Regions from separate parts of the Bacillus sp. BACIII genome, predicted to be linked through region 2. Evidence: a T-box and tRNA genes for the amino acid it is inferred to sense, from the RefSeq annotation. Region 2 holds a T-box; the other regions hold tRNA genes.
What was found. The T-box of region 2 lies ahead of thrS (threonine--tRNA ligase). A T-box ahead of a tRNA ligase gene usually reads a tRNA of that ligase, here a tRNA-Thr.

Region 1: it encodes a tRNA-Thr, which carries the amino acid that the T-box ahead of thrS (threonine--tRNA ligase) is inferred to sense. The anticodon was not compared.
Region 3: it encodes a tRNA-Thr, which carries the amino acid that the T-box ahead of thrS (threonine--tRNA ligase) is inferred to sense. The anticodon was not compared.

Annotation. Positions count from the first base shown of each region.
Region 1 covers NZ_CM174437.1:85,774-88,002, reverse strand. Annotated here, with positions in the region: tRNA gene ACXN9U_RS00535 (tRNA-Asp) at 1-52, opposite strand, end outside; tRNA gene ACXN9U_RS00530 (tRNA-Met) at 58-134, opposite strand; tRNA gene ACXN9U_RS00525 (tRNA-Ser) at 154-246, opposite strand; tRNA gene ACXN9U_RS00520 (tRNA-Ile) at 254-330, opposite strand; tRNA gene ACXN9U_RS00515 (tRNA-Met) at 333-409, opposite strand; tRNA gene ACXN9U_RS00510 (tRNA-Ala) at 430-502, opposite strand; tRNA gene ACXN9U_RS00505 (tRNA-Pro) at 507-583, opposite strand; tRNA gene ACXN9U_RS00500 (tRNA-Arg) at 602-678, opposite strand; tRNA gene ACXN9U_RS00495 (tRNA-Leu) at 688-773, opposite strand; tRNA gene ACXN9U_RS00490 (tRNA-Gly) at 793-867, opposite strand; tRNA gene ACXN9U_RS00485 (tRNA-Leu) at 877-960, opposite strand; tRNA gene ACXN9U_RS00480 (tRNA-Lys) at 972-1,047, opposite strand; tRNA gene ACXN9U_RS00475 (tRNA-Thr) at 1,085-1,160, opposite strand; tRNA gene ACXN9U_RS00470 (tRNA-Val) at 1,190-1,265, opposite strand; rRNA gene rrf (5S ribosomal RNA) at 1,289-1,404, opposite strand; rRNA gene ACXN9U_RS00460 (23S ribosomal RNA) at 1,456-2,229, opposite strand, start outside.
Region 2 covers NZ_CM174437.1:998,286-1,000,514, forward strand. Annotated here, with positions in the region: gene ACXN9U_RS05240 (LysR family transcriptional regulator) at 1-362, shown strand, start outside; T-box leader at 726-950, shown strand; gene thrS (threonine--tRNA ligase) at 1,002-2,229, shown strand, end outside.
Region 3 covers NZ_CM174437.1:2,118,701-2,120,929, forward strand. Annotated here, with positions in the region: gene ACXN9U_RS10165 (hypothetical protein) at 1-134, shown strand, start outside; tRNA gene ACXN9U_RS10170 (tRNA-Leu) at 363-444, opposite strand; tRNA gene ACXN9U_RS10175 (tRNA-Leu) at 689-777, opposite strand; tRNA gene ACXN9U_RS10180 (tRNA-Cys) at 785-855, opposite strand; tRNA gene ACXN9U_RS10185 (tRNA-Gly) at 862-936, opposite strand; tRNA gene ACXN9U_RS10190 (tRNA-Gln) at 988-1,059, opposite strand; tRNA gene ACXN9U_RS10195 (tRNA-His) at 1,069-1,144, opposite strand; tRNA gene ACXN9U_RS10200 (tRNA-Trp) at 1,174-1,247, opposite strand; tRNA gene ACXN9U_RS10205 (tRNA-Tyr) at 1,258-1,342, opposite strand; tRNA gene ACXN9U_RS10210 (tRNA-Thr) at 1,354-1,426, opposite strand; tRNA gene ACXN9U_RS10215 (tRNA-Phe) at 1,430-1,505, opposite strand; tRNA gene ACXN9U_RS10220 (tRNA-Asp) at 1,518-1,594, opposite strand; tRNA gene ACXN9U_RS10225 (tRNA-Met) at 1,602-1,678, opposite strand; tRNA gene ACXN9U_RS10230 (tRNA-Val) at 1,686-1,761, opposite strand; tRNA gene ACXN9U_RS10235 (tRNA-Glu) at 1,772-1,843, opposite strand; tRNA gene ACXN9U_RS10240 (tRNA-Ser) at 1,880-1,970, opposite strand; tRNA gene ACXN9U_RS10245 (tRNA-Asn) at 1,976-2,050, opposite strand; rRNA gene rrf (5S ribosomal RNA) at 2,060-2,175, opposite strand.

The DNA of each region.
Region 1 (2,229 bases), 910 kb from region 2:
CGCGACCTCCTGCGTGACAGGCAGGCATTCTAACCAACTGAACTACCGGACCATTTTTGGTTGCGGGGGCAGGATTTGAACCTGCGACCTTCGGGTTATGAGCCCGACGAGCTACCGAACTGCTCCACCCCGCGATGATGATTAAATTAGATATGGCGGAGGAAGAGGGATTCGAACCCCCGCGGGCTTTGACACCCCTGTCGGTTTTCAAGACCGATCCCTTCAGCCAGACTTGGGTATTCCTCCGTATAAGTGGTGGACCTTGTAGGACTCGAACCTACGACCGGACGGTTATGAGCCGTCTGCTCTAACCAACTGAGCTAAAGGTCCAATGGTAGCGGCGGAGGGGATCGAACCCCCGACCTCACGGGTATGAACCGTACGCTCTAGCCAGCTGAGCTACACCGCCAAAAAACAATTAAAATCAAGTGGAGCCTAGCGGGATCGAACCGCTGACCTCCTGCGTGCAAAGCAGGCGCTCTCCCAGCTGAGCTAAGGCCCCAAAGTGGTCGGGAAGACAGGATTCGAACCTGCGACCCCATGGTCCCAAACCATGTGCTCTACCAAGCTGAGCTACTTCCCGATTTTTCAAAAGTATGTATGGCGCGCCCGAGAGGAGTCGAACCCCTAACCTTTTGATCCGTAGTCAAACGCTCTATCCAATTGAGCTACGGGCGCAACAATAAGTGCCGAGGGCCGGACTTGAACCGGCACGGTAGTCACCTACCGCAGGATTTTAAGTCCTGTGTGTCTGCCAATTCCACCACCCCGGCATGGATGGTATAGTTTAGTTGGAGCGGAAGACGGGATTCGAACCCGCGACCCCCACCTTGGCAAGGTGATGTTCTACCACTGAACTACTTCCGCGTTTGGCAATGCGGATGAAGGGACTTGAACCCCCACGTCTGTAAAGACACTAGAGCCTGATTCTAGCGCGTCTGCCAATTCCGCCACATCCGCAAGAAAAAACATGGTGAGCCATGAAGGACTCGAACCTTCGACCCTCTGATTAAAAGTCAGATGCTCTACCAACTGAGCTAATGGCTCTTTTTACAAGAGACTTATATAGTATAACATATAAAAGTGGTGCCGGCAAGAGGACTTGAACCCCCAACCTACTGATTACAAGTCAGTTGCTCTACCAATTGAGCTACACCGGCCTAATACGCCAACTTATGTATAATAGAAATGGTGGAGGATGACGGGCTCGAACCGCCGACCCTCTGCTTGTAAGGCAGATGCTCTCCCAGCTGAGCTAATCCTCCATATATTACACTTACGTGTAATGGCTTGGCGGCGTCCTACTCTCACAGGGGGAAACCCCCGACTACCATCGGCGCTGAAGAGCTTAACTTCCGTGTTCGGTATGGGAACGGGTGTGACCTCTTCGCTATCGCCACCAAACCATTGAGAGTGTTCTCTCAAAACTAGATAACAGTAAGCATACATTCAAAAATGGTTAAGTCCTCGATCGATTAGTATCTGTCAGCTCCATGTGTCGCCACACTTCCACCTCAGACCTATCAACCTGATCATCTTTCAGGGATCTTACTTCCTTGCGGAATGGGAAATCTCATCTTGAGGGGGGCTTCATGCTTAGATGCTTTCAGCACTTATCCCGTCCGCACATAGCTACCCAGCGATGCCCTTGGCAGAACAACTGGTACACCAGCGGTGCGTCCATCCCGGTCCTCTCGTACTAAGGACAGCTCCTCTCAAATTTCCTGCGCCCGCGACGGATAGGGACCGAACTGTCTCACGACGTTCTGAACCCAGCTCGCGTACCGCTTTAATGGGCGAACAGCCCAACCCTTGGGACCGACTACAGCCCCAGGATGCGATGAGCCGACATCGAGGTGCCAAACCTCCCCGTCGATGTGGACTCTTGGGGGAGATAAGCCTGTTATCCCCGGGGTAGCTTTTATCCGTTGAGCGATGGCCCTTCCATGCGGAACCACCGGATCACTAAGCCCGACTTTCGTCCCTGCTCGACTTGTAGGTCTCGCAGTCAAGCTCCCTTGTGCCTTTACACTCTGCGAATGATTTCCAACCATTCTGAGGGAACCTTTGGGCGCCTCCGTTACCTTTTAGGAGGCGACCGCCCCAGTCAAACTGCCCACCTGACACTGTCTCCCCGCCCGATAAGGGCGGCGGGTTAGAAGGTCAATACAGCCAGGGTAGTATCCCACCGATGCCTCCACCGAAGCTGGCGCTCCGGTTTCCAAGTCT
Region 2 (2,229 bases):
ATGTGCGGGAAGGCAGCTTGCAAAGCCTGCTGCGAGAGCCGATTCTGTTTTTTGCCGCCGGCTGTTCGCACCGCCGAAAAATAAAAAACATATTGAAAGAAGAGGCAGTGCCTGAACATAAAATCATTGAATTCGGAACGCTGGAAGCCATTATTGGAGCGGTGCAGGCAGGGCTGGGTGTTTCCTTTTTGCCTGCGTCAGCCGCCCGTTATTTTCAAAACCGGGAAAATCTTTTTCATCATCAGCTCCCTGAACGTTTTCGGGATATGAATATATCATTCATCTACCGGCGTGATTTATTTTTGACATCGGCGTTTGAAGAACTGCTGAATGGATTAAAAGCGTTACCGAATGGAAGATGACGTAACAGGACAGCTGAATATGCCGAATTTTTTACCGATTTTTTTAAAAAAACTTTCTTTTCACGGAAATTTATGTATAATAAAAGAAAGTTTTTTCGGATAAAGAATCTGCAATGATAAGGACATGAGTCATTTTAACCGGCCATACAGAGAGGGGAGGCAAGGCTGAGACCTTCCCGGCACGAAGAATGGGCTTACCGCCTTTTGAGCTGTATCGGTGAACGAAAGCAGCCGATACCGTACAGCCGCGTTACGGCAACAATGAGCCGCCGCTTGAAGTGGCGGGAATTTGGGTGGAACCGCGGGTCTGACACACACTCGTCCCTTCTTTTGGGATGAGTGTGTTTTTATGTTGATATAAGAAAAATGGCAATGATAAGGACATGAGTCATTCGAACCGGCCATACAGAGAGGGGGGGCAAGGCTGAGACCTTCCCGGCACGAAGAATGGGCTTACCGCCTTTTGAGCTGTATCGGTGAACGAAAGCAGCCGATACCGTACAGCCGCGTTACGGCAACAATGAGCCGCCGCTTAAAGTGGCGGGAATTTGGGTGGAACCGCGGGTCTGACACACACTCGTCCCTTCTTTTGGGATGAGTGTGTTTTTATTTTCTTAAAAATAAAGGAGAGATCAGACCGTGAAGAAACCGCACATTGTCATTACTTTTCCTGACGGGAAACAAAAAGAATACCAGAAAGGTGTTACGTTAGAAGAGATTGCCCAATCAATCAGTCCGGGTTTGAAAAAGGCGTCAGCCGCCGGCAAGGTAAACGGATCGTTATATGACCTTAGAAGAAGCATTCATGAAGACGCTGAAATTGAACTATGCAGTTTTCAGTCTGAAGAGGGGCTGGGAGTGATGAGACACACAGCAGCGCATGTATTGGCGCAAGCGGTAAAACGTCTGTATCCGAAGGTCTGTTTAGGGACCGGTCCCGTTATTGAAAATGGCTTTTATTATGATTTTGACATGAATGAAACGATTACAGAAAGAGAATTGGCCGTCATTGAAAAAGAGATGAACCGAATCATTTCTGAAAATCCGGAAATCATTAGAGAAGAAATCTCCAGAGAAGAGGCAGAGCATCTGTTTGCTCACGAGCCGCTGAAGCTCGAGCTTTTAGCCGATATTCCGCATCATGATACAATCAGTATCTACCGTCAGGGCGACTTCATTGATTTATGCCGGGGGCCGCACTTGGCGTCTGCCGGTCAGATAAAAGCTTTTTCGCTCACTCATGTGTCAGGGGCTTATTGGCGGGGCGACAGCAATCAAAAAATGCTGCAGCGCATTTATGGGAAGGCATTTTCTTCAAAAAAGGAGCTGAACAGGCATTTTCAGCTGATAAAACAGGCGGAGAAGAGAAATCATCGAAAATTGGGAGCGGAATTACAGCTTTTTATGTTTTCAGAAGAAGCGCCGGGTATGCCTTTTTATCTGCCGAACGGTCAGTTCATCCGAAATACGCTTGAATCATTTCTGCGTTCAAAGCAGGATGCCTATCATTATCAGGAAGTGCGCACACCTATGATGATGAACCAGCGTCTTTGGGAGCAATCAGGCCATTGGGATCATTATAAAGAGAATATGTATTTCTCAGAAGCCGAGCATCAGCGCTTCGCGTTAAAGCCGATGAACTGTCCCGGCCACATGCTCATTTTTAAAGAAAAGCTTCGTTCTTATCGCGATCTTCCGATTCGGATGGCTGAATTCGGCCAGGTGCACCGTCACGAATTCAGCGGGGCGCTCAATGGCCTGCTTCGCGTCAGGTCCTTTTGCCAGGATGATGCGCATATTTTTGTAACGCCTGATCAGATCGAGAGCGAAATCACTTCAGCGCTTCAGCTGATTCACGAGGTGTACA
Region 3 (2,229 bases), 1.1 Mb from region 2:
TGCGTTTTCCTAACCCCGAAAATATTGAGATTCTTGGGGATTCTTCTCAAGAAAACAGCTTTGTAACTGTACCAGTAACCACGCCTACAAAGAAAGTGCGTCTGAAAACAGCTGGCTGTTTAAAGGTGTTTTGATCCCTGTCTCAAAAACAGGAGTCAGTCCCAGAGATGAAAATGAGACAGTAAACATTTTTGAGGAAATGGCCGCCAATGAGGTTCCTGTGTAAAATTTGTGCAAAAAGATTTAAAAACATATCGTTTTGTGTCTTGTTCTTCAAAAACGCAAAACGCCCCTGAACATTGGTAGACCAACATTCAGGGGCGTTTTGAAATTTCTTATCGGCTCTTATAAAGAGCAAGTAATACCGGTGGCCGGGGTCGAACCGGCACTCCAGAAGGAACACGATTTTGAGTCGTGCGCGTCTGCCAATTCCGCCACACCGGCATGTAATACGTCGTGTTCAACTGACGTATATAAATATAACATGCATTTTATAAAGTGTCAACGGTTTTAGTAAAGTTTTTTTATGGTAATGCAGTATACACAATAAAAGCAAGAAATTTATATTCATAGTCTTGACGCTTTTATTATATAAAAAAAGTGATCTGCAATATGCAAATCACTCTCATATATGTTTTGTAATATAAAAATTGATGACCAATTTAACATGTTGCGTCCTAAGTTAAATTGGTGCCGAGGGCCGGACTTGAACCGGCACGGTAGTCACCTACCGCAGGATTTTAAGTCCTGTGTGTCTGCCAATTCCACCACCCCGGCAAAAGAAAGGCGACACCCGGATTCGAACCGGGGATAAAGGTTTTGCAGACCTCTGCCTTACCACTTGGCTATGCCGCCGTAATTTGGAGCGGAAGACGGGATTCGAACCCGCGACCCCCACCTTGGCAAGGTGGTGTTCTACCACTGAACTACTTCCGCAGCATGTAAAGAACTTAATACATCTTATGCAGTTATTTTAAAAAAATGCAACTGGGCTAGCTGGATTCGAACCAACGCATGACGGAGTCAAAGTCCGTTGCCTTACCGCTTGGCTATAGCCCAATGATAATATGGGGCGATTGATGGGAATCGAACCCACGAGTGCCAGAGCCACAATCTGGTGCGTTAACCACTTCGCCACAACCGCCATAATCTAAAGATGAATAAATAATATAGTGGCAGGGGCAGTAGGAATCGAACCCACACCGGAGGTTTTGGAGACCTCTGTTCTACCGTTAAACTATGCCCCTATTTATAAAATGGTGGAGGGGGGCAGATTCGAACTGCCGAACCCTGAGGGAGCGGATTTACAGTCCGCCGCGTTTAGCCACTTCGCTACCCCTCCATCATTTAGAGTGCCGGCCAGAGGACTTGAACCCCCAACCTACTGATTACAAGTCAGTTGCTCTACCAATTGAGCTAGGCCGGCAAATGGTGGCTCGGGACGGAATCGAACCGCCGACACACGGATTTTCAGTCCGTTGCTCTACCAACTGAGCTACCGAGCCTTTTTATATAAATGGCGGTCCGGACGGGACTCGAACCCGCGACCTCCTGCGTGACAGGCAGGCATTCTAACCAACTGAACTACCGGACCATTTTTTTGGTTGCGGGGGCAGGATTTGAACCTGCGACCTTCGGGTTATGAGCCCGACGAGCTACCGAACTGCTCCACCCCGCGATGATAATGGTGGAGGATGACGGGCTCGAACCGCCGACCCTCTGCTTGTAAGGCAGATGCTCTCCCAGCTGAGCTAATCCTCCATCATATAAGTGACCCGTACGGGATTCGAACCCGTGTTACCGCCGTGAAAGGGCGGTGTCTTAACCGCTTGACCAACGGGCCCTGGTATTTTTTCGTTTGTTATGTATTAATAATTAGTGGCGGAGAGCAAGGGATTCGAACCCTTGAGACGGGGTTACCGCCTACACGATTTCCAATCGTGCTCCTTCGGCCACTCGGACAGCTCTCCATAAATGGCTCCGCAGGTAGGATTCGAACCTACGACCGATCGGTTAACAGCCGATAGCTCTACCACTGAGCTACTGCGGAATGAAGTCTGCCTGGCGATGTCCTACTCTCACAGGGGGAAACCCCCGACTACCATCGGCGCTGAAGAGCTTAACTTCCGTGTTCGGCATGGGAACGGGTGTGACCTCTTCGCCATCATCACCAGACATTTTAGTGACATGTATTATTATACTATGTATTTCAGAAAAAGCAAGAGTTTT